Regions from separate parts of the Metabacillus elymi genome, predicted to be linked through region 1. Evidence: riboswitches for the same ligand, from Rfam matches in the RefSeq annotation. Region 1 holds a riboswitch; each other region holds the start of a gene.

What was found. Region 1 has a riboswitch for cyclic di-GMP ahead of HUW50_RS07625 (anti-repressor SinI family protein). Riboswitches for the same ligand answer to the same signal wherever they lie in the genome.
Region 2: another riboswitch for cyclic di-GMP. It lies ahead of HUW50_RS20440 (HNH endonuclease); the one in region 1 lies ahead of HUW50_RS07625 (anti-repressor SinI family protein).
Region 3: another riboswitch for cyclic di-GMP. It lies ahead of HUW50_RS00550 (anti-repressor SinI family protein); the one in region 1 lies ahead of HUW50_RS07625 (anti-repressor SinI family protein).

Annotation. Positions count from the first base shown of each region.
Region 1 is NZ_CP055263.1:1,581,618-1,588,796, forward strand. Features, by position in the region: gene HUW50_RS07600 (tyrosine-protein phosphatase) at 1-316, opposite strand, end outside; gene HUW50_RS07605 (CpsD/CapB family tyrosine-protein kinase) at 439-1,140, opposite strand; gene HUW50_RS07610 (YveK family protein) at 1,130-1,876, opposite strand; gene HUW50_RS27000 (hypothetical protein) at 2,227-2,358, opposite strand; gene HUW50_RS27005 (hypothetical protein) at 2,653-2,784, shown strand; gene HUW50_RS07615 (VanZ family protein) at 2,867-3,310, shown strand; cyclic di-GMP riboswitch class I at 3,803-3,886, opposite strand; gene HUW50_RS27495 (Spo0E family sporulation regulatory protein-aspartic acid phosphatase) at 3,995-4,198, opposite strand; gene HUW50_RS07625 (anti-repressor SinI family protein) at 4,282-4,413, opposite strand; cyclic di-GMP riboswitch class I at 4,440-4,523, opposite strand; gene HUW50_RS07630 (DUF3221 domain-containing protein) at 4,762-5,283, opposite strand; gene HUW50_RS27010 (hypothetical protein) at 5,552-5,674, shown strand; gene HUW50_RS07635 (hypothetical protein) at 5,718-5,930, opposite strand; gene HUW50_RS07640 (LytR family transcriptional regulator) at 6,578-6,736, opposite strand; gene HUW50_RS07645 (ROK family protein) at 7,065-7,179, opposite strand, start outside.
Region 2 is NZ_CP055263.1:4,440,713-4,447,891, forward strand. Features, by position in the region: gene HUW50_RS27165 (excalibur calcium-binding domain-containing protein) at 1-1,156, shown strand, start outside; gene HUW50_RS20430 (hypothetical protein) at 1,486-2,676, shown strand; gene HUW50_RS20435 (nuclease-related domain-containing protein) at 2,884-3,738, shown strand; gene HUW50_RS20440 (HNH endonuclease) at 3,841-4,719, opposite strand; cyclic di-GMP riboswitch class I at 4,792-4,874, opposite strand; gene HUW50_RS20445 (thermonuclease family protein) at 5,078-5,890, shown strand; gene HUW50_RS20450 (HNH endonuclease) at 6,375-7,179, shown strand, end outside.
Region 3 is NZ_CP055263.1:112,233-119,411, forward strand. Features, by position in the region: gene HUW50_RS00540 (DEAD/DEAH box helicase) at 1-1,090, shown strand, start outside; gene HUW50_RS00545 (YqhG family protein) at 1,215-2,012, shown strand; cyclic di-GMP riboswitch class I at 2,376-2,458, shown strand; gene HUW50_RS00550 (anti-repressor SinI family protein) at 2,490-2,636, shown strand; gene HUW50_RS00555 (helix-turn-helix domain-containing protein) at 2,739-3,074, shown strand; gene HUW50_RS00560 (hypothetical protein) at 3,342-3,548, shown strand; gene HUW50_RS00565 (hypothetical protein) at 3,607-4,392, shown strand; gene HUW50_RS00570 (PqqD family protein) at 4,392-4,658, shown strand; gene HUW50_RS00575 (signal peptidase I) at 4,648-5,121, shown strand; gene HUW50_RS00580 (ABC transporter ATP-binding protein) at 5,118-6,929, shown strand; gene HUW50_RS00585 (nucleotidyltransferase family protein) at 6,945-7,179, shown strand, end outside.

The DNA.
Region 1 (7,179 bases):
ACAGATAATTTGAATGATTAAGAGGAAGAATATCACCCTTTTCCAGATCCTCTAGCAACTCCCCATAAATACGTGTTTCCTGACCTGGTAAAACTTCTAATGGGATATTCTCATTTTGAAGTAAACGGTTGAGCTCAATGACTCTATCTATAATGTCTTGTTTCTTATTAAAATACTTCCCATTCTGATGATGAGGTGTAGCAATTATCTTTGTAATCCCCTCTTCAACAGCTAACTTTGCCATATTAATCGCATCTTCAACTGTCTGTGCACCATCATCCACACCAGGTAATATATGACTATGAATGTCAATCAAAGGACCCACCCCCAAGGGAATTTATTGGTTATTATCTATTTCTATTTCCCTATAATTTTGGCTTAAGTAATCGTATCACGGTCAAAAAACAAAGAAAAGGGGGGTATATTGTCGAAATATGACTATTTTCCCCCGTAGTAATAATAATATTGGCTATCTTGTACCTTCTTGTTGTTTAATACTACTCCTAAGATCTTCGCTTTTGCACTATCAAGAAGTTCTTTTGCTTTCTTTGCAGACTCTATCTCTGTTTTCCCACTACTAACAACAAGAACGACACCATCTGTTAAATTAGACAACACTTGAGCATCTGTTACAGCTAATACTGGTGGTGAATCAAGAATGATTACATCATACTCATTCTTTGCTTTCTCCAATAACATTTGCATTCCTTTTGAACCAAGAATCTCTGACGGATTTGGTGGAATTGGTCCACTAGTCAACACCCAAAGATTGTCTTGATCAGTTGTTTTCACCGCTTCATCTAGTGTTGCTTGTCTTGTTAAAACATTCGACAAACCAACATGATTCTCCGTACGGAAAGTGTAATGAGAAGTTGGTTTACGTAAATCCGCATCAATTAGTAATACACGTTTCCCTTGCTGAGCAAACACAACAGCCAAATTTGCAGTTGTTGTTGACTTCCCTTCAGCTGGACCAGAAGATGTAACAATCATCGTTTGTAGATCTTCATCAACACTAGAAAATTGAATATTCGTTCTCACCGTTCGAAATTGCTCTGCAATTGGTGATTTTGGACTTGTAAATGAAATTAAACTTCTGTTTTGCAGTTGAAATAATTGCTTTCGATCCTTACGAGCCAACTGACTCACCTCGCGTTCTAATCATTGATGATTTACTAGCATGTTCGTTTGCTTCGCCATCCATATTAATCGTAGTAATAGCACCTAATACCGGTAAACCCAGTTGATTTTCAATGTCTTGCTCTGTTTTGATTGTATTATCAAGATATTCAAGCAAAAAGGCTAAACCAACACCAGCCATTAATCCTACTACCAATGCAATCGCCATGTTTAATACTGGCTGAGGCTTTATTGGTGATGGATCTTCACCTAATTGAGCTTTCGTTAAGATGGTTACATTATCAACATTCATAATTTTAGAAATTTCAGTTTGAAAGGTTGTTGCGATTGAATTTGCAATATTTGCTGCCTTTTGTGGATCTTCATTTTGAACTGTAATGTTTACAACCTGTGAGTTTTGTTCACTTGAAACAGTTACTAATCCATTAAGTGCTCCAGCTGACATATCAAGTTTTTCCTTTTGAATGACTCTATCTAATATTGCAGGACTTTTGATGATAACGTTGTAAGTGTTTATTAATTGAAGGTTTGTCTGTACTTCTCCAGCGTTATAGACCTGTTCATCAGACTTTGATTGGTTTACGAGAATTTGTGTTGAGGATTGGTAAATAGGTGTTAAGAGAAAATAACTAACTATTCCACTTGTTGCCGTTGCAATAGCTGCAATAATTATAATAAGTGAGAGACGTTTCTTTAAAGTTTGAAACAGCTCCTTCAAGCTGATAGTTTCTTCCATGATAACCTCCAAAGATTTTAATCTATTAATTTAGTACGACTTGACTATTATAAAGAAATATAATGACTATTTCCACAAGAAATCTACAATTTCTTACAGAAAAGGATACTATTCTTCTTGTTTTTCACTTACAAAACTTATTTTACCATCTTTTTGTCAGCTTTTTTACATTATTTTTTGGGTAATTTGTACCAAAGTGCTGTTGGAAGTGTTTTCATCCTTTGTATAATGCAGAGTAACAGATTCAAATTTTTTTAAACCTGTCATTATTGGCAGTAAAGATCTGATAAGTCTCACTATAGGTCTTGGGGAGAAGGAACACTACACCCACTGATGGTGGTAGTCTTCCTCTATAATCCGTTTGCTGCAATTGTTACAAGTGCACCGATCACAATTGCTAGAACTGGAAACGAATAAGTGATGAGTTTTTTTCTTAATTCCTTTTTTCTTGAGATTTCTTCTGGTGTTACCCAATTTGCCATCTTTTATGACCCCCTTTTTTTCGACAAAGTTGTCGAATCTTATCTTTATCTTTATATAATATTTCGGCTTGAATTTCTTTACAGTTAATCGTATCTACACCTTAATAACGTGGGTATTACGAACTACATGAATATACTTTGATATTTATATGCACTCAACAGAATAATATTGGAAATTCATTTCGACATTTATCTACAATTAACTTCGTTCTCAAATAAGAACAAAACGGTTCATTTCTGTCTCTTATTGCGGTATAGTCATATTCAAAATAGAGTTAAAGGAGGATAATAGGGATGCCTTTAGTACAATTAAAAGAGGTGTATACACCACTTCGTTTGTTTAGGATCAAACTATTTAAGTGTAAGCAGGATGGGAAGATGTATATTAAGAAGGGAAAAAAACCTGTTAAAAGAATGTTTGCTTAGGCATCTCGTATAGATGCTTTTTTTCATTTAGAGGAATAAATAACTGCATTGGTGTTTATCCTCTTAAAGAGGTGAACTCTAGTTGAAGATCTTTGTTGTTATGCTATATATAGGAATTCTTTTAATGTTTATATGTACGGAGAGTTTGTTTTTGTTCATTACTGAGCAAGAGCTACATTTTCAGTTTACACGTCATCCAAATCTTGCTGATTTTTTTCTTAACGATCTTCGTAGTTTATACGATATTACATATGTTATTCAAAAGCTTGGCCATTTCATTTGTTTTTTCTTTTTGGCCATGTTGCTTTATTGGGCGTTGCAGCGTTGGTTATTGGTTGTGCTTATTTCTGTAGGCTTTGCTTTTTTGACAGAAGTGGCTCAGTTGTTTTTTTCACGGAGTGGTAGGCTGTTGGATGTAGGCTATGATGTTGCAGGGTTGATTTTGTTTATACTTCTATATATGTGCTATCGATTTGTGGAGTGGTTATATAGTAAGGTGTTTACTTCTGAGGTCAGAAGACATTAGTTGAAAGATAGAGCCAATGAATCGTACTAATGATTACATTAGACTGTTAATCATTGGACCGTACCATGAAAATTAATTTTAGCATTAAAATGGAAGGGTCTAAGTTTGTAGAAGAATATTTTAGAGGAGACTTAAGATAACCATTTTATATGGTACTTTCTTTTCTCCTTGCTCGCACAACATAACGCTGATAATGTTTTTTACAATAATTTCTTGCATGACATTTTAAACTACATCCCTCGATCGTGCATATTTTCAAAGGAAGTTAATGATGAATTTACTTGTTACAAGAAAGACATTTAATAAGCTTAGTTCAAATACAGTTACATACAAAAAAATATATAAGGAAAAAGAACCACTCTAAGCAGCTCTTCTCTTCTTCTTCCCACATCTCATACACTGATTTGAATAATAGCTGTATTTGTGGTTCTTTTTAATAAAACAAATAATTGCTTTGATTTTTTTCAACCGCAGCAGCCCCCTGAATGTAAATCCGGTAGTCCAGCCACCATAGTGTTAAACCTTAGGTCTGTAACTTTGCGACCCTATTTTTCAATAGGTTAGCCTTTTTCTGATTTTTAAATTTATTATTTCCTTATGTAAATGATATTTGTGAAAATGGTACCATAATTGGAATTAAATTAGGAAAATATAAATTGACAAAATTCATCATGGATTTCACCGTTATAGGCTTTTGGTAACAAACCATTTACCTTTGAATTGTTTGATAAGCTGAAGTTCAAATATGTATTTATCCATTTTTTGACCGATAGCTATGGTTTCTGCGTGACTTAATCCATAGATTCTAATGGTTTGTATTAAGTCCTTTCTTATAGTATTTTCTAGTTGATGTTCTACATTTAAGATTGTGTTCCTAGATATATCCATAGATGATTTGGCTCACTCCGTATAAATAATAAAGGTAATTAAGGAAAATGACGTGTTCATAAGATTGTAAAAAAAAAAAGACCTTATTCAGGTCTGGGAGATTGATTGATGAAAGCTTTAATTTCTTCAACAGATATTCCTATTTCTAGTGCGGATAAGATTAATTCTACCCACTCTTTGTCTAGACCTTTTTCTATAATTAAAGAACTTAGCATGTGGATCTCCTAAAATATCAAATATTTTAAGCAGCTCAGCCATCATAGTTGATCACCTTAGACCTGTAGCTTTGCGACCCTATCTTTTGAAAGGTTTGCCCTTTTCTGTTTAAATAACAGAAGTTGTAGTTAAATAGTACTGTTCTTTTCCTATATAATAAATAAATATAAATTGACAAGTTATAGCAAGTATCAACATAATATGTCGAAAGTTATTTTCTTAGTCGTTTTTATTTCTATAGGTTTTAGAGAAGTGACATATTTTTTCATGGAGTGGCTATTTAGTAAGTTTTTTTATATCTGAGGTTAGGAAGCAATAGTTGATGGTTAGCGCTAATGCCTTTTTATTTAGTATTTATCTTCTATTATAAACTCTTCTTTTTCTCCCATGATACTATCCACCTGTATCTTCCATGTGTCTGTTTCCTTATTATAATGAAAGACTGATAAGATTGGAGTTTTTAATTCTTTATTGCTTAAGGCTTTATTGAGCACTTGTTCCTCAGTGAGGTCTGCTCCACTTGGTTTGTGGCTTTCTAGGACGTTTACGGCTTTTGCTTCTGCTTGGCCTGGGTAGGATTCTAGCATGACGTCATAGGAGATGCTGACTTTGTCTCCGATCTTAAGTGTGTCTGGTGTATTTGAAAAGTAGGCTGGGCCATTGGATTGAGTTGCTTCCTTTGGATTGGGGTTTACGACTAATACTGTATTTGCTGTCTTTTCAACGACGTAGCCTTCTAGTTGCATGCTTGTTGCTGGGTCTTCTTTTGGTGGTTGTTCGTTTGATCCTGATGTTGTGGGCTGGTCGTTACCGCAGGCGTATAGTCCGATTGTTGAAATTGTGATGATGAGGGCGAGTTTTCTTTTCATTGTGGGTCCTCCAATATGATATGTAATAAACATCACAGCTTTATCATCATTAGACGGTTTATGATGAGAAGAGTTACAGGTTATCTTGATTGGCTTAAATCCACAAAGAAAGTACTACCAATAATAGTGAGTTTGCCTTATGAATTTCTTGATAAAGTATTCCATAATTTAGGTAATGATGAAAATCTGAAAGTGATGACGGAAAGCTATAGAGGTTCTACTTATAGCAATGCAAGCTAGCTTCCATAAAAAAAAGGAGATTGGTTTGATGACATGGACTACACCTGAAGAGATAGAGAGAACTAGAAAGAGAAAGAAAACTCTTCTTGTGATCGCACTTCCTGTTGTTACGATTGTATTGAGTGCAGCAGTGACGCTTTTATTAAATTAATTTTTCTTAGAAGAGGCCTTACTTGGCCTCTTTTTCATTGTTCTTACTTTAGATACACTTCGAGACTCATTCCGTTTACATGGCTCTTCCAAACCTTTTTATCAAGCTTCTTTGGTTCTTTAAATTCATCAATAAAGATTAGGTCTGAGCCTAATAATGCTGTTAATTCAGCTAGGTTATGAATTTTCTTTAGTGAATGTTCATCATGATGAAAGATGACAGTGACTCTACCTGAGCTACCTGAATTTGATCCCATGCTTTATGCCTCCTATATTTTACGGACTTATTGTTAGTTTTTGTTATTTCTAGCTGATTTATGATTAGTTTGGTGAGATAGGCTTCATTATGTATTGGGAAAGAATAGTATGATACTGGTCAGGTAATGTTATTATTGTGAACTTTGAAGGGGCAATACGCTTTATGAAGTATTTTCTATAGAAGAGGAATTAACATTTTTCATTTCTTAAATTCAAAAAGGCTAAGTGAGTACGCTAATAAGCTGTGATTAAGATGGGTAGTAGGTCTGGTATGGTCTGAACACCTTAGAAATCTTGTAAGACGAGTCCCTACTTTTTTAGGGTAATAGGAACTTGTTTTTTACTTTTTACAGAACAGTTTTAGTTCGTTTTAATCATTTTTTGAAAAGGCTATTTACTTTGAAAGCGTTTTCAAATATTATAAGAACAAGCATACATTAGAAGTTACTTTTACATACGAAGGAGTGTTTGATCATGGAAGAACAAGGAAATGTTTTTAACGGAATTATGTGGGGGATGTTACTAAGTATTCCATTGTGGTTGTCATTCTTTCTTTTATTGAAAAGCTTATTGTGAATTTTTTAAAAGACAAATAGATCGAATCCATTCTTTTACAAGTGAAAGAATGGATTTTTATTTTGGTTTGCTATGCACTTGAATCATCTTTTAATTGCTGCTTTCTTTTCTGGATGTATAGATTTACTGTTTTCTCAATTTGCTCTAACTTATCTACAGAATTAACATCCTGGTTTATATATCTTAATGTCTTTTTTATTGATTTTGGAAGTTTGTCAAAATTCTTCATTTAACACCTCTCGAAAATATTACTATAAATTAGAACAAAAGAGTAGATGGAAAGTAATATTTTCTACTAAACAAGTAATTGGAAATCTTTCATATGTAGTTATTTTAACCACATGCTGAAAAGGTATTACACAAGAATTCATTAGCATCATTGAGAGTTACTGTAAACAAATAAAGGAGCGCTTATTTCATAGAAGTAAGGGAATGTGTGGGAATTTTCGCAAATGATCACATTGTGGTTTTCATTCTTTCTTTTATTGAAAACTATATTGTAAATACATTCTTTTATATAAATAATCCCTCTCAATTACGTGAGAGGGATTATTTTTTTATTTAGGTAACAGTCCTGCACCAATTAAACCCGCCTTTTGATCCAATAAAGCTGGCTTTAGGATGAAGGATTCTCTTAAGCTTGGATACAAATACTGCTTTGTTTTTTCAATT
Region 2 (7,179 bases), 2.9 Mb from region 1:
ATTGAACGGTACAGTAGATAAAAAAGAGTTAAATGAAGAAGAGCAAATTGATTACATAGAACAAGAGATAAGTGTTGAAACAGCTTTAGGGAACGTTAAATCTGTAATTGAAAGTGAAGCACCTACAGATTTCAACTCAATTGAACATAAAGCAATTTATTTTACAGGTGATAGATTACCAGAAGTCATAGCTTTGTATCGTCCTATTACAGCTTCCGAGGTCGATTCTACAATCAATTTAATACGAGTGTATCAATATAATGAAGACGAAAAAAAATGGAACTCTATATATAAGGAATCTTTAGAGAATAGAGTACAAGTAACTATTAGTGAACCTATAAAATTTACACAGGATTCTCGTGAACAAGTGATAATTGGAGCTCAAGAGGGAAGCGGAGCTTATTTTTCCTATTTACTACTTGGTAGTAAGGAGAACAAAATCGTAACAGCATGGCTAGATTCATTTAAGAATAGTGACTTACCAGTATATTTTCAAGGTAAATATGAATTATTTGAAAACAAGTATTTAGTTTTTTATGAGTCAGACCGAGTTGCTGACGTATATGTATGGGAAAACCAAGAATTAGGAAAAGTCGATCCCACATCAATTCCAGAGCTAACTTCTACTACGACTTTCAAAGAAGTAAAAGATATTAATGATATTGTTATAAGTTACAAAATAAATGAAAACGAAGAGATAGAAGCTAATTACTCACATCAAGAAACAGTATTTGGAAAGGTTGGTCAAAAGATTAGTATTGTAAGAGAAGAGTCTAATACATCAGATGTGAATACAAGAATTTTATACTCTGCTCAAAATGATCCATATTCAGTAGATGCAACTACAGGGGAGATTCTTGCATCAGACATTATCACTGTGACTATTATTCCAAATGGTTATGATTGGGACAAGGCATTTGGGGTATATATAAACGCACTTGATGAATCAATAATAAGTCCAGAGATAGATGAGTACATACCAGCAGAGGAAGACACATATAACAGTGATGATTTTATTAAAGGCTTTGTCGGAGATGTAGATTGTACAGATTTTGCATCACAGGCTGAAGCACAAGCTTTTTTTGATGCGGAAGGACCTAGTGATCCTCATGACTTGGATAGGGACAGTGATGGATTAGCTTGTGAATCAAATTAAGCATTAACAAAGAAAAAGTAGTGTTCTTGCATTGTAGCTGTATAGGTTATTGGTTTCTGCAATTTGTGTATCATTTAAAAGCAAATAAAATTTGAATTTTATCTAGATATCATTTGGAATTTTTTGTTACTATTTAACTTTATTAATAAACACACACTAAGGGGTGGGGAATTTTGGCTATTCATCAAGAACCAATTAACAATATATATTCACTCATTTTATATATATTGTTATATAGAAATAAACACTGTTAAACATTTCAAGCTAGTATGTTAGATTATAAGAGTTTTGTTACTATTTGTAAATTTAATATGAAAGGGATACGAATCTTGAAGACAGTTATAAATCATATAGAGAAAAAATTACCTTGGGGGATAATTGGGGGACTATTAGGGATTATTGGTTTAATTGTAGGGATTTATTATGCAGTCTATTACGAAAAAAAAGCCGAGGTTAGCTTTCAGATAGTGAGTGAATCAGATATATTAGATGTACGGAAGCCATTAAAGGAACTAGACATCTATTTCGAGGGAGAAGATATACAAAAAGATAATCTTAACCTAAAGGTTATTAAATTCAAAGTTGTCAATACAGGACAAGTCGATATTCTGCAAAACTTCTATGATGTAAACGAAGATTGGGGATTCAAAATAAGTAGTGGTAAGATTATTGAGATTAGACCCACTAAAACAAATTCAGCTTATCTTGAAAAAAATATTAAACCAGTTCAAGTTTATACTGATTTCATTAAATTAAAAAAAATAATATTAGAGAAAGAAAAGTATGTTACATTCGAAATTCTAGTTCTGCATGATAAAAATTCCCCTCCGCATATAGTTCCAGTTGGTAAAATTGCAGGCATTGATAAGATTGTTATAACAGACTCCATTGATGAAAAGGAAAAGACGTCTTTTTGGAGCGACTTATTTTATGGGAAGTTACACATGCATATAATTAGAGCACTTATATATTTTATTGTATTGTTATTTTTACTTATAAGTATAATATCAGTAATAACATTATTCTCTAGTATTAGTGATAAGTTGAGGAGTAAGAAAAGAAGAAGGAAACTTGAAAGAATGACGCTACCTTCAGGTAATGATGATTCAAGTTTAGAATTAATTTATAACGCATATATAGATGGTAGATTCGACTTTCTTAAGAAACTAAATAATACCTTAAAATCTAACACTGACATAACCAAAAGAATTGAAAGAATGAAATTGTTAAAAAAACACAAAGAAGAACTTGGGATACTTGCTTACGTAGCACCAGAGGAAAATATGAGTGAGCATAAAATAGGTATTCAAAGGTATCCAATTGATTTTGAATATTGGAATGAACAGGAGTATCTGTTAAGGAGAGAAAGGTTAATAGAGTATCGAATGGGTATTCAAGAACTTGATAATGTAATCAGTGAGCTTGTTAAAAATGAAAAAATAATTATTCAGGAACAAAAAGCAATAGTTGATGATGAGTTCCAAAATGTATTAAATATGATTATTGCAGTAATTTCTTAATTAATACAGTGTAAATATAGTCAGAATATAAAGTTTTTAACTAACGGTTGATTTAAGCTTAAAAGGACTGCAACAACAAGTCCTTTTTTGAGCGATTAAAGAGTGTTGAAAGTCAAATCATTAAAAAGTTGGGATTATCTTTCTTAAATTTATTATGAATATACCGATATAAAAGGCAATAGGTCAAATATTGTTAGGAGTATAAGTATGTTCACCAAATTTTTTAAAAAGAACAAAGTAAAGAAGACATTTGATACCAAAAAAACTACACCACAATCAAATCAAGTACAAAATATAAATAAGGTAAAACCAACAAGAATCGGAGACATTGGAGAGTATAAGATTAATATACAACTAGATCAAATACCAAAAGATTGTAGATATCTTTCCGATATACTAGTACCAAATTCAAAATCAAAGTCGGGCTATAGTCAAATAGACCATGTTGTTTTAACGCCATATGCAGTTTTTGTTATTGAGACAAAGAATTATCAAGGAACAATATATGGAGGTAAAGATAGAAAGACATGGTCTGTGAATGGGAAATTTAATATGCTTAATCCGTTCCATCAGAACTATGGTCATATCTCAGCATTAAAAGCTATCGTCCCAATAGAAAATACAAACATTGTATCAATGGTATCCTTCACTAAACGGTGTACATTTAAAGTTGATTTAGAGTTAAGGAAAATCCAATCAAAGAACTTAATTGTTTATGATATTGAATTGTTTGAGTTCATAAATAGGAAGTTGAATGTGCTGAAGCTTCAGAATGGGTCACCAGTGTATTCTGAAAATGATATAGTACAAATGTACCAGAAGGTAGAACGAGCTAATATACGCGATTCTGAGGTTAGAGAACGTCATGTGCGACTGCTTAAATCAAATGCTACTAAAGAGACTTCTAATGGTGTTCAAAAGAAGACATCTTTAGACAAATGCAAAGTATGTGGTACAGTTGTTCCTTTAAAAGTTAAGGAATATTGTCTGTCTAACAATAAGAGGTTCAAAGGTGAAATATACTGTTTCGAACATCAAAAAATAGTTGTTAATAAGGGATAAAGGGGGAGAACTACTAAGCACTTACTAATATATTAGAAAGTGCTTAGTAAAAATTATTACAATCTTGATAAAAAAGAAATGGAAACTTAATACAGTTGGATTTTAACGATATTCAACTCCGCCTGCCCAAAGCTCTCTACCACCTGTATGTCCAGTATTATGATGAGTTTCTTCATTTACAAGTTGTAGGATTCCAGGGGATTCATTATGATGCCATGTATAGCCTTCTGGAGTGTTACCTTGAGATAATTGCTCAATATCAGTTTTGTCTAGGTCCAATTCATTAGCAAGACTAGGATTTGTTTGTATTTCTTCATATAATTCATTATTTGCATATGAAAAATGTACTGAATCACTTTGTAGATACATGTTTTCGGGTAAAGTAATTTCATAGGCAGTTTCAAAAACTGGGAAAGCACTAGTTTTAATTTCTCCATTAGGCAACTCAACAGTCTTTGTTTCAAATGGTACTCCTGTCTCTGGATGTACATCTCCCGACAAATGATCATTTCTTGTATCCAATTCTTCAGCATCAACAACATCTGCACCATCTACAAAATCAACTACACCAATTGCTAACGTTGATACAACGGCAACTTTTCCTATATTCTTAACACCTTGTAAAGCTTGTTCGCTGTCACCAGATTTTAATCCTTGATAAGTTGTCCCAGCACTCTTTACTGTGTATTCGATAGTGTTACCCAGTCCTTTTAGAGTTCTTCCAGTAGAGTCCTTAAGGTCACCAAAACCTTCTTGTTTAGCTAAATCATCTTGTTTTATTAAACCGTATGTACCTTTAACTGCTCCGTCTACAAATTGCCCTGCATTATCAAGAGCAATAGTTGATGCTTGTTTAATACCATCTCCAACTTCTTCAACCCATTTAGAGCCTACAGTTTTTCCAACTACTTTTACACCACCACCTATAATACCTCCACCTATAGTACCAATTCCCTTACCTATCGCCCGAAAAAAAGCCATGTTAATATTCCCCTTTACAATATTATTATCAAAATAGAAAAAACGCCCTAAAAGGGCGTTGAAATCTATAAAAGATGCAACTGGCTGGTATACCTTAACAGATTAGCCCTTAAGTTTTGCTTCCCAATTTTTCAAATGGTTTGCCAATATTTCAACTTTTTAGTATTTATTACCTATGATTATAATACTATAAAATTCTAGTTGTTCAATATAGTTTATATAAAAGTTTTATATACTAAAAGATTACTCTATAAAAATTGTTAGAATTACCATCTATTAAATCTTTCGTCCTAGTGCTTTTTCTTCTGTATGGTAATATATTTGTAGAGGGTTTTACATAAAATAGGAGGTTTTTCCATTGAGATGGCATTATATTTTATATCTTTTTATTTTTACATTTCTTTTTACATTAATAACTCCAGCTGAAGCACATAATGGCGGTAGAGATGAGCTTGGTGGTCACTTTAGAAGAGCAGACTGTATGTACCTGTTACATAGCCCAACTCCTTTAGCGGAGTCAGCAAAGAATAAACAAGAGCTTATTCAATTGATTAAACAAAATAACACAAATTCAACATGTACATCTGGTTTAAATGAATCGAAACTTGACCTTGAAGGATATACAATTTCTAGTGAAGGTACTTCAAAACAGTCGACACAAGAAGTAAGAGATGACCAACCTAAACCCAATGCCACTACTACTTCAAAAACTGCAACTCCATTGGCGATGGGAAAAAAATATCCAGCTACGCTAGATAAATGTACAGATGGAGATACAGCAAATTTTAATGTGAACGGTCAAATCTATAAAACCCGATTTCTCTATATCGATACACCAGAGAGCACCATTGAACAAGAACCTTTTGGGATAGAAGCATCAGATTTTACATGTAACTTTTTAAAGCAGGGTAAGATAACACTTGAAACAGATGGTGGAGAGATTTTTGACAAGTATGATAGATTGCTTGCTTGGGTATTTGTAAATGATCAGTTACATCAAGAAGCAATAACTAAAGCGGGATTAGTAGAAGATTTCTACGACTATGGTGATTATAAATACGAGGATAGAATAATCTCAGCAATGGACTACGCAACTAGTAATTATGTTGGGATGTATTCTCAAAATAAACCTAAAGAAGAAGTTGAGCCAGTACAAAAGGAAGAACAATAACAAAAAGAAACTGTAAATGAACAAGAAAATCAAGTAACAGAAGATAAGAATGTTGTAGCGAAAAAAACAGATAATAGTCAAGATAACAATGAGACAGATAAAGAGAATTCTGTAGAAGAAGTAAAAGCTGGTAAATCTGATAATGATGAACAGCTATCAAGTGAAGAGATTGAGGGAACGGAAGAAGTAACAGAGATAAGTGGTGGTCTTGCAATTTTCATATTAGTTGTAGTTGTCTTATTTTATATGTTACCTATGATTAAAGCCAAGCTAGGTGTTAGACCTTTAATTGTTCATAAGCTAAGATCAAAGAGACTGTGGGTCAATATTTTACTTGGAATATTATTCATTGGTGCTTGGTTTATTACTATGATCTTTGTTCTAATAGAATTGGTACACCTAATTGTAGGTAGAAAACAAAAAAAAGAGTTCTCTTAGTGAGAGCTCTTTAAAAATGTTTTGAAATTTTCGTAATGGGGGACTTATGTTGAACGATGAATATAAATTTGAAATATTGAGAGTAGTGGCTCTAAGGTTAAAGAATTCTCAAGCTATATTTGAGCGACGTCCTAAAGAAAATAAATACAGGGTAAGAATACCAGTAAATAAACAAGATGGATATCTAATTGACTTTTCTACTAAAGTTCCAGATGGAGTAAGAATTTGTTATGTGTTAGATATAGATGAGAAAAATTCAGAACGAAGAGCAGGTCTTGAACTGGATATGAAAGAGAATGAAGAATTTATTACTCGACTTTTTGATGCACAAGTTTTTAGAAAAAAAGATGATGCTAAAGTTTGTGCAGATGGTCTAATGAAGTGGATAAAGATAGGTAGTCATAGACGTATGGGATTTTATCAGTTTGTTAGATTTCATGAGTTTGGAGACTATTCTATAGATACTTTATCTAATGAAATTGTTTCCAATGTAGAGATTTTTATGGGAAATGTTACTAAGTATCTTTCGAGGAATTCATTCAGCGAAGAATTAATTGCTAAAAAAACAGATGGGCAAATGGAAACTTTACCTGTACTTGAGCCAGTTAATCGTTCAAGTGAGTTTAATTCATACAAAGAACAAATTAGAGATAGTGTAATTTATGAATATTTATTTAAATCAAGAAGCCATAGATGGATAGATGCAAACATAATTGGTCTTGACTCAGATGAGAGCAGAGGTTACCAAACTATGGGGATTTTACATCACATTGGTTTGAAAAATGAGCACAAAGGTTTATTTCAAGACTATAGTTTAGAAGCTGCTATTAATGTATTGGAAATGCAATCCA
Region 3 (7,179 bases), 1.5 Mb from region 1:
TTTATTGTTAACTGCTACACCTGTTCAAAACAGAGTAGAAGAAATTTTCAACCTCGTGTCCCTACTAAAGCCAGGGCACCTTGGGAATGAGGCATACTTTACAGAGGTTTTTTCAGCAAAAGAACGTTCATTAGAGGATCATGAACATTTACGAGAGTTAATAAATAAGGTCATGATTCGAAATCGCCGTGGTGACACTGGAATCGATTGGCCAAAACGCCATGTTGAAACCGTGCCAATCGACTTTTCAGAAACAGAACAACATCTATATGACACGATTTCAGCATTAAAAACTTCCTCTCAATATGCGGCAAATACATTTTCAATCATGACACTTCAACGTGAAGCATGCAGCAGTCGCGAAGCTGTTTATATGACATTAAAGAAAATGCTAGATCGCCCAGAGGAAGAAGAAGCCGTTCTGCCTAATAACGTAATTAAAGACATTATGATGGCGATCGATGGTGTCACACAAAATACAAAAGCTCTAAAGGTTGTTGAGCTCATTAAAAACATTAACGACAAAGTAATCATTTTCACGGAATACAGAGCTACTCAATTTTATCTACAATGGTTTTTACAGCAAAACGGCATTACTTCTGTTCCCTTCCGTGGCGGCTTTAAACGTGGAAAAAAAGACTGGATGAAGGAACTCTTCAAAAATCGAGTGCAAGTTCTTATTGCAACAGAAGCTGGCGGTGAAGGGATCAATCTTCAATTCTGTCACAACATCATCAATTACGACTTACCTTGGAATCCAATGAGACTTGAGCAACGAATCGGCCGGATTCATCGTCTAGGACAAGAGCATGATGTCCATATTTACAATATGGCAACAAGAAACACAATGGAAGAACACATCCTAAAGCTTTTATATGAAAAAATACATTTGTTTGAAAAAGTCATTGGTGAACTAGATGAGATTTTAACAAGATTAGAAATTAAAAATTTCGAAGAGCACATCCAAGACATTATGTACAATTCGAAAAGTGACGGCGAAATGAAAATCAAGATGGAAAACTTAACCTCAATCCTTGATTATGCTCAGCATTCTCAAGAGCAAAGAAAGGCTGCTAGTGGAAATCAATAGTAATATTCAGCTTCGAAAAGTATAAGCCACTAAAGGAATATCTAATCCTTTAGTGGCTAGACACAAATACTTAGTACAAAAAATATTTTTTAATTAATATGCTAGTTTGAAAGGTGGAAACATCATGCAGCAGGAAAAAATTCATAGCTATTTAGAAAGCTTCTTCAAGGCAAATTCCTGTGACATCATCGAAAATGAACCCGGCTATATGACCGTCCAATTAACAATCAACATGGATAAGGAGTTAATGAATCGGCCTTTTTATTGGCATTATCTAGAAAAAACAAATGGAGTTCCAAACCCAATGAAACTAACATTAATAACAGATCAACAAAAAGCTCCTGGTGATCTAAAGGGTGAGGTCATGCATTTCGGCGCCCCACGCCTACATCAAATCTTTCAATCAACTACACGTCTAGGTAGCTACATTCGCTTATTTGAAAAAGTCACTTCTCCAGGTGGGAGCATTCCTTTACACCCCTGGCTTTGCGCCAATTTCATGGTATCTTATCAATGTGATATGAAAAAAGATCAGCTACACTCAATCGGTCTGCATCTCGTAAGTGGAACCTTGGTAGAAAACTTTCAAGAAAAGTTAGAAAAACTCGAACTCACACCAAAAATACCTGATCTATGCTTTAATATGACTCCACTAATCAAACCGCAAAGCGGACTAAAACGAATTGAACAGTTTATTGAACAAAGCATTAGCAGACAAGATCATTCATGGGCAGACTCTGCAAGGCAACGATGGAATGAAGACCTAAAGCTTCTAGATCACTTTTATGAAGACTTAGACGAAAAGCCTGACTGCTACCATTTAGAGAAGGAAGCTTTGCGCGAGCTTTATGAACCACAAATTAATGTATCAGTGCAAAATGGCGGTATATTTTATTTAACCCCTCAAGCAATCTTTAAATAGGTTACCGTTAAACAAGCAATTGGTAGGTACAATTGCTTGTTTTTTGTCTCCTTTTATGATTTTTGCAAAAAAGATAGATAATTCGACAAAAATTAATTTTTATATTTTTAACTTTTCTTAAAGTTTTCTTAAAGTTTAAATAAAGATGTGCTAAAAATACTTGTTTAAACTCAGTTAAATAGGCATTTACACCCATGTAACATTACATTAATATTACATTTACCATTTTGATATAAATTTTTATCTCTCGACATAGTTCTGCACACTTCCTTTAAATTCCTTTTTATAATAAGAGTAGATATATTGATAGATACATAAAAAGGACTTTTGTATCAATTCCCAATATCAAATAATGACAATTATTCAGTCAAAGGGCAAACCTATTGAAAAATAGGGACGCAAAGTCACAGGTCTAACGTTCTTACTATGATGGCTGGACTGCCTGAAATACAGGCAAGTATTTTAGGAGGGTATAAGTTGAATATTGAAATCATTGATCGTATTACAAAGGAAAGCCATCTTGACCGCGAATGGGTAGAGATGATTTTAGAGGCACTTGAAGTGGGTATTAGTGTAGAGGAAATAAAAGAATTTTTAGTTGAAAAGGGAAGCCCTGTAAAATGAATAAAATAGGGCTTTGTAAATTTTTTGATAAGATGTTCTTCATATAAAACAAAACCTTCTTTATATGTTATACTATTGCTAACAAGGAAGGTGATCTTTGACGTGATTGGTCCACGAATTAAAAAATATAGAACTCAAAAAAATTTATCTTTATCTGAACTAGCTGAAAGAGCAGGAGTTGCAAAATCCTACCTAAGTTCGATTGAACGCAATCTCCAGTCAAATCCTTCTGTACAATTTTTAGAAAAAGTTTCATCCGTTCTAGGCGTTTCCGTTAACACCCTTCTCGATGAACAAAGTGAAACAAACCCACAGGAACTTGACAACGAATGGACAAAGCTCGTTCAAGACGCCATGAAATCAGGTGTCTCCAAAGATCAATTTCGCGAGTTTTTGGAATTTAATAAATGGAAGCTACAGAATGATAATGATAAATGAGGGCATGGTTGGTGATTTTTGATCGCCGATGATGCTCTTTTTGTTTTGTTATTGTTCGTTTTATTGAATACCACCCCCTACCCTATTTCTACTTATGAATATGTCAATTGTCAAAATTCCTATTTCTATGTCGAAACTTTCCCCTTTTCATATTAACTTATACGCTTTATAATGTTATAGAGAACAAAATAGTACGAATATACTATATTTTGTGATTTTTTTACTCCGTTTGTTCTTTATAAAGAAATGAACGGAGGAGGTGAGAAAATGACAGGTAAAATTAGTGAAAATCGTCCGATGGTTTTGGAGCATCAGGCGATTCGGTTTGAGACTGCGCAGAGTTGGAACCCGGGTAGAGGAAATCTAAACCATCCTGGAACAGGGAATGATGGTGTAAATTGGCCACCGAACAATCCGAATCCTACACCAGGTGGCGCTGGGGCCCCTGGACAGGGGAAAGGCAAAAATAAATAATGAAATTGGGAGGTCAATTAATCAGTTGACCTCTGTATAAAATAAGGAGTCATTTATCATGTATAGAAAACAGATAAAAATAGGTGAACACCTTATTTTTATTTCAAGTCATTCTAGTACAGTAATGAAAATGTTTAATCGAAATTTCTTTTTAATAGATGATAATATAAATGATAAACCAGATTTCTCCATTCATATTATAGAAGGTTATGGAATTTCTTTTGTTGATTATCATGTTTCTATTCTCAAAACAAGCGGAGCAATTTCCTATAAAAGAGCAGATTACTTAATAGAAGTAGACCTAGAATACAAAAAATCTACAATTTCCATACATAACGATCTAGCTTTAAAACACGCTTTAATGAATCTATATAGTTCTTTTCTCGTCCATAACAACTGGGGAATTTTATTGCATTCTTCATGTGTACTCGAGAACAGTGGAGCACATATCTTTTCAGGTCAATCTGGTGCTGGAAAATCAACAGTTGCTAAATTATCTTATCCTCGAGAGCTACTATCTGATGAAGCAACTATCATAAAAATCACTCCTGAAGAAGTCAAAGTATTTGACTCCCCATTTAGAAGTGAACTAGAGGGAAAATGTCATTCTGAAACTCACACCTTAAAAAGTATTCAACTGCTACACCAGTCGGTAAATAATGAACGAACCAAATTATCAAAATCAACTGGACTATTACAGCTCATGGATAAAGTGTTTTACTGGACCAATAGTCCTGATGAAACAAAAAGAATATTTCATTTGTTAAATAAGTTAGTGAATCAGGTCCCTGTCTATGACCTACACTTTCAAAAAAACAACAGCTTTTGGGAGATGATCTCTTAATGAAACAATATATCAAAAAAAGTGATTATGAAACAGTTCATCTTGATGATGAGTGGATTATTATGAATACTGATAATTTCACGGTAACAAAACTGAATGCTATAGGTGGATTTTGTTGGACATTGCTCGAGCAACCGCAATCAAGTGGCTCACTAAGTCAATCAATAAAACAAAAATACGACTTGCAAAATGAATCTCTACTAACAGATATTGAAGAGTTTTTAGGAGAACTCATAGAATATGGATTGGTGCACCATGCAGTTTAATAAAGATACTGTCGATCTTCTAATAAGAACGATGCAAAAATATGGATGGATGGATCTACCTTCTTATGGAACAAGTATGTATCCATTTATTCAAAAGGGAAACATTTGCCGATTTGTTGAGTTTAATGAAAAAACAGTAAAAAAAGGTGATATCCTACTCTATCATTCTTCAACAGGTCAACTCATCGCTCACCGATTTTTAAGAGAAAAAAAAGTAAATGATCAACTTAAATATGAGCTTAAAGGTGATACAAATCTTTGTTCAGATGAACTAATCAGTCAAGATCAAATCATTGGCAAACTAGTTACAATTAATAAACAAAAAAAGAAAGTGTACATAACTGATTTATCAGCTATTTTATGGGGTTACATGATTGTATCTGTTCCCTATATCTCAAAAGTATTAAAAAGCTACCTTTCATTTAAGGAATCTATTAAGACGCGATATGGAGTTTCAATATGATTGGATTCAAAATAGCTTCAGTAATAAAAGAGTTCAACCTTAAAGGTATACAAAAAACTTTTCAATTGCTAGGACCTTATATCCTTAAAAGTTGGAAAGCTTATTCTGGACTTATCCTTATTTTATTTATAGAAATCTTTCTAACGATTGGATTTGCTTGGTTCTTTGGTACGATCACAGATGCCGCAGTCCAAGGTCAATTTGATAAACTAAAATCACTTATTCCGATCATTTTATCATTAATTACGATTAGCTTATTCGTAACCTATTTCAATACCTACTTACAATCCTATGTTACTAGCAAGATTAAAAGAGATTTAAAGGAACATGTGCTTAAACAAATCTTGTTATTACCAACAGACAAACGATCAAAAATACGCTCAGGTGACCTATTAACTCATTTTACTAATGATATCAATTGTATTGATGGCGTCATTGGAAGCAATCTTATTTATCTCATCCAGCTGCCATTAATCTCAATGGCCGTTTTTTTCTATATGCTCCAAATTAATTGGCAATTATCCGTTCTTAGTCTTCTAATTATTCCTATTGCAATAGTAGTTGGTGGTGTATTCGGAATATTAATTAGAAATAACAGTAGAACGATCTACAATAAAATTGGGGATATTAATAGCAACTTAAGTGAGACGTTCCAAGGTCTCTCAGTTATACGTTCGTTTCTTCTTGAGGGATTTTTTGCAAAGAAATTCGCTAGTCAAAATCATGAGTTCTTCCATTTAGAGATGAAGAACGCGAAGCTACGCGGTACCTTTTATGTTGCTGGAGGAGCAATATCGTCTATTGCCTATATCATTAGCCTTTGTCTTGGTGCTTTTTTCGTATCAAACGGACAAATTACAGTTGGCTCTTTACTAACCTTTGTCACCCTTATGCAGCATCTCATTAATCCTTTAACAGGACTAGCAGGATTATGGGGAAGCTTCCAAAGTTCAGCTTCTGCCGTAGAAAGAATATCAAAGGTGTTAGATGTAGAATCTGAGGTATTAGAATTTCCGACCTATACGCAGAATAGTACTCAACCTAAATCAATCAAATTTAAAAATGTTACCTTTTCCTACGATCCAAAAACAGAAATACTTAAACAAATGAACTTAGATATTCCAACTGGTAAAATAGTTGCCTTTGTAGGGCCGAGCGGTGCCGGAAAAACTACTTTATTTAATTTAATACAAGGATTATATCAACCTCAATCTGGTCAGATTTTATTGAATGATATGTTGATTAACGAGCTCTCCCCCTCCACTTTAAGAAGTTCTTTTTCCTACGTTGCCCAAGAAACCTTCTTATTTAGTGGAACGATTAAAGACAATCTTTTATTAGCTCGTCCTGACATAACGGAATTAGAAATGATAAATGCTACGATTCATGCAAACATTCATGAATTCATCTTAACTCTCCCTGATCAATATGATACCGAAATTGGAGAACGCGGAGTTCGATTATCTGGAGGACAAAAACAGCGGTTGAGTATTGCCAGGGCAATATTAAAGGATGCACCAATTCTATTGCTTGATGAGGCGACTTCTGCATTGGACAGCGAATCAGAATTTCAGGTTAAGGTAGCGTTGGATCGACTGATGAAAAATAGGACTACACTTGTAATAGCTCATCGGTTATCAACGATTCAACATGCAGATTTGATTTTTGTAATGGATGAAGGGAGAATTGTTCAAAAAGGAAACCATCAAGAGCTTATGTCACAAGATGGACTTTATAGAAAACTTACTCAAACACAGTTTTTAAATAATCAAAGTAGGGATTTACATTTATCAGTAGTTTCCAAATGAAAAGGGGAAGAAAAAATGTTAATAAACTTTTTACAATCCTTATATGATCACAACTCTTCACTTCCAAGTGAAGCTGGTGATTATGAAAGATTAATTGATGACATCGAATACTTTTCAATATCTCCTCAAGTTTATTTTCACTTAAAACAACAAGATCGACTAGAACTTACTCCCCCTTTCTTTCAAAATCGACTGAAGAATACGTTTAATCAAGTTCTAATACAAAATCTCTTTATTAAGAATCAAACAG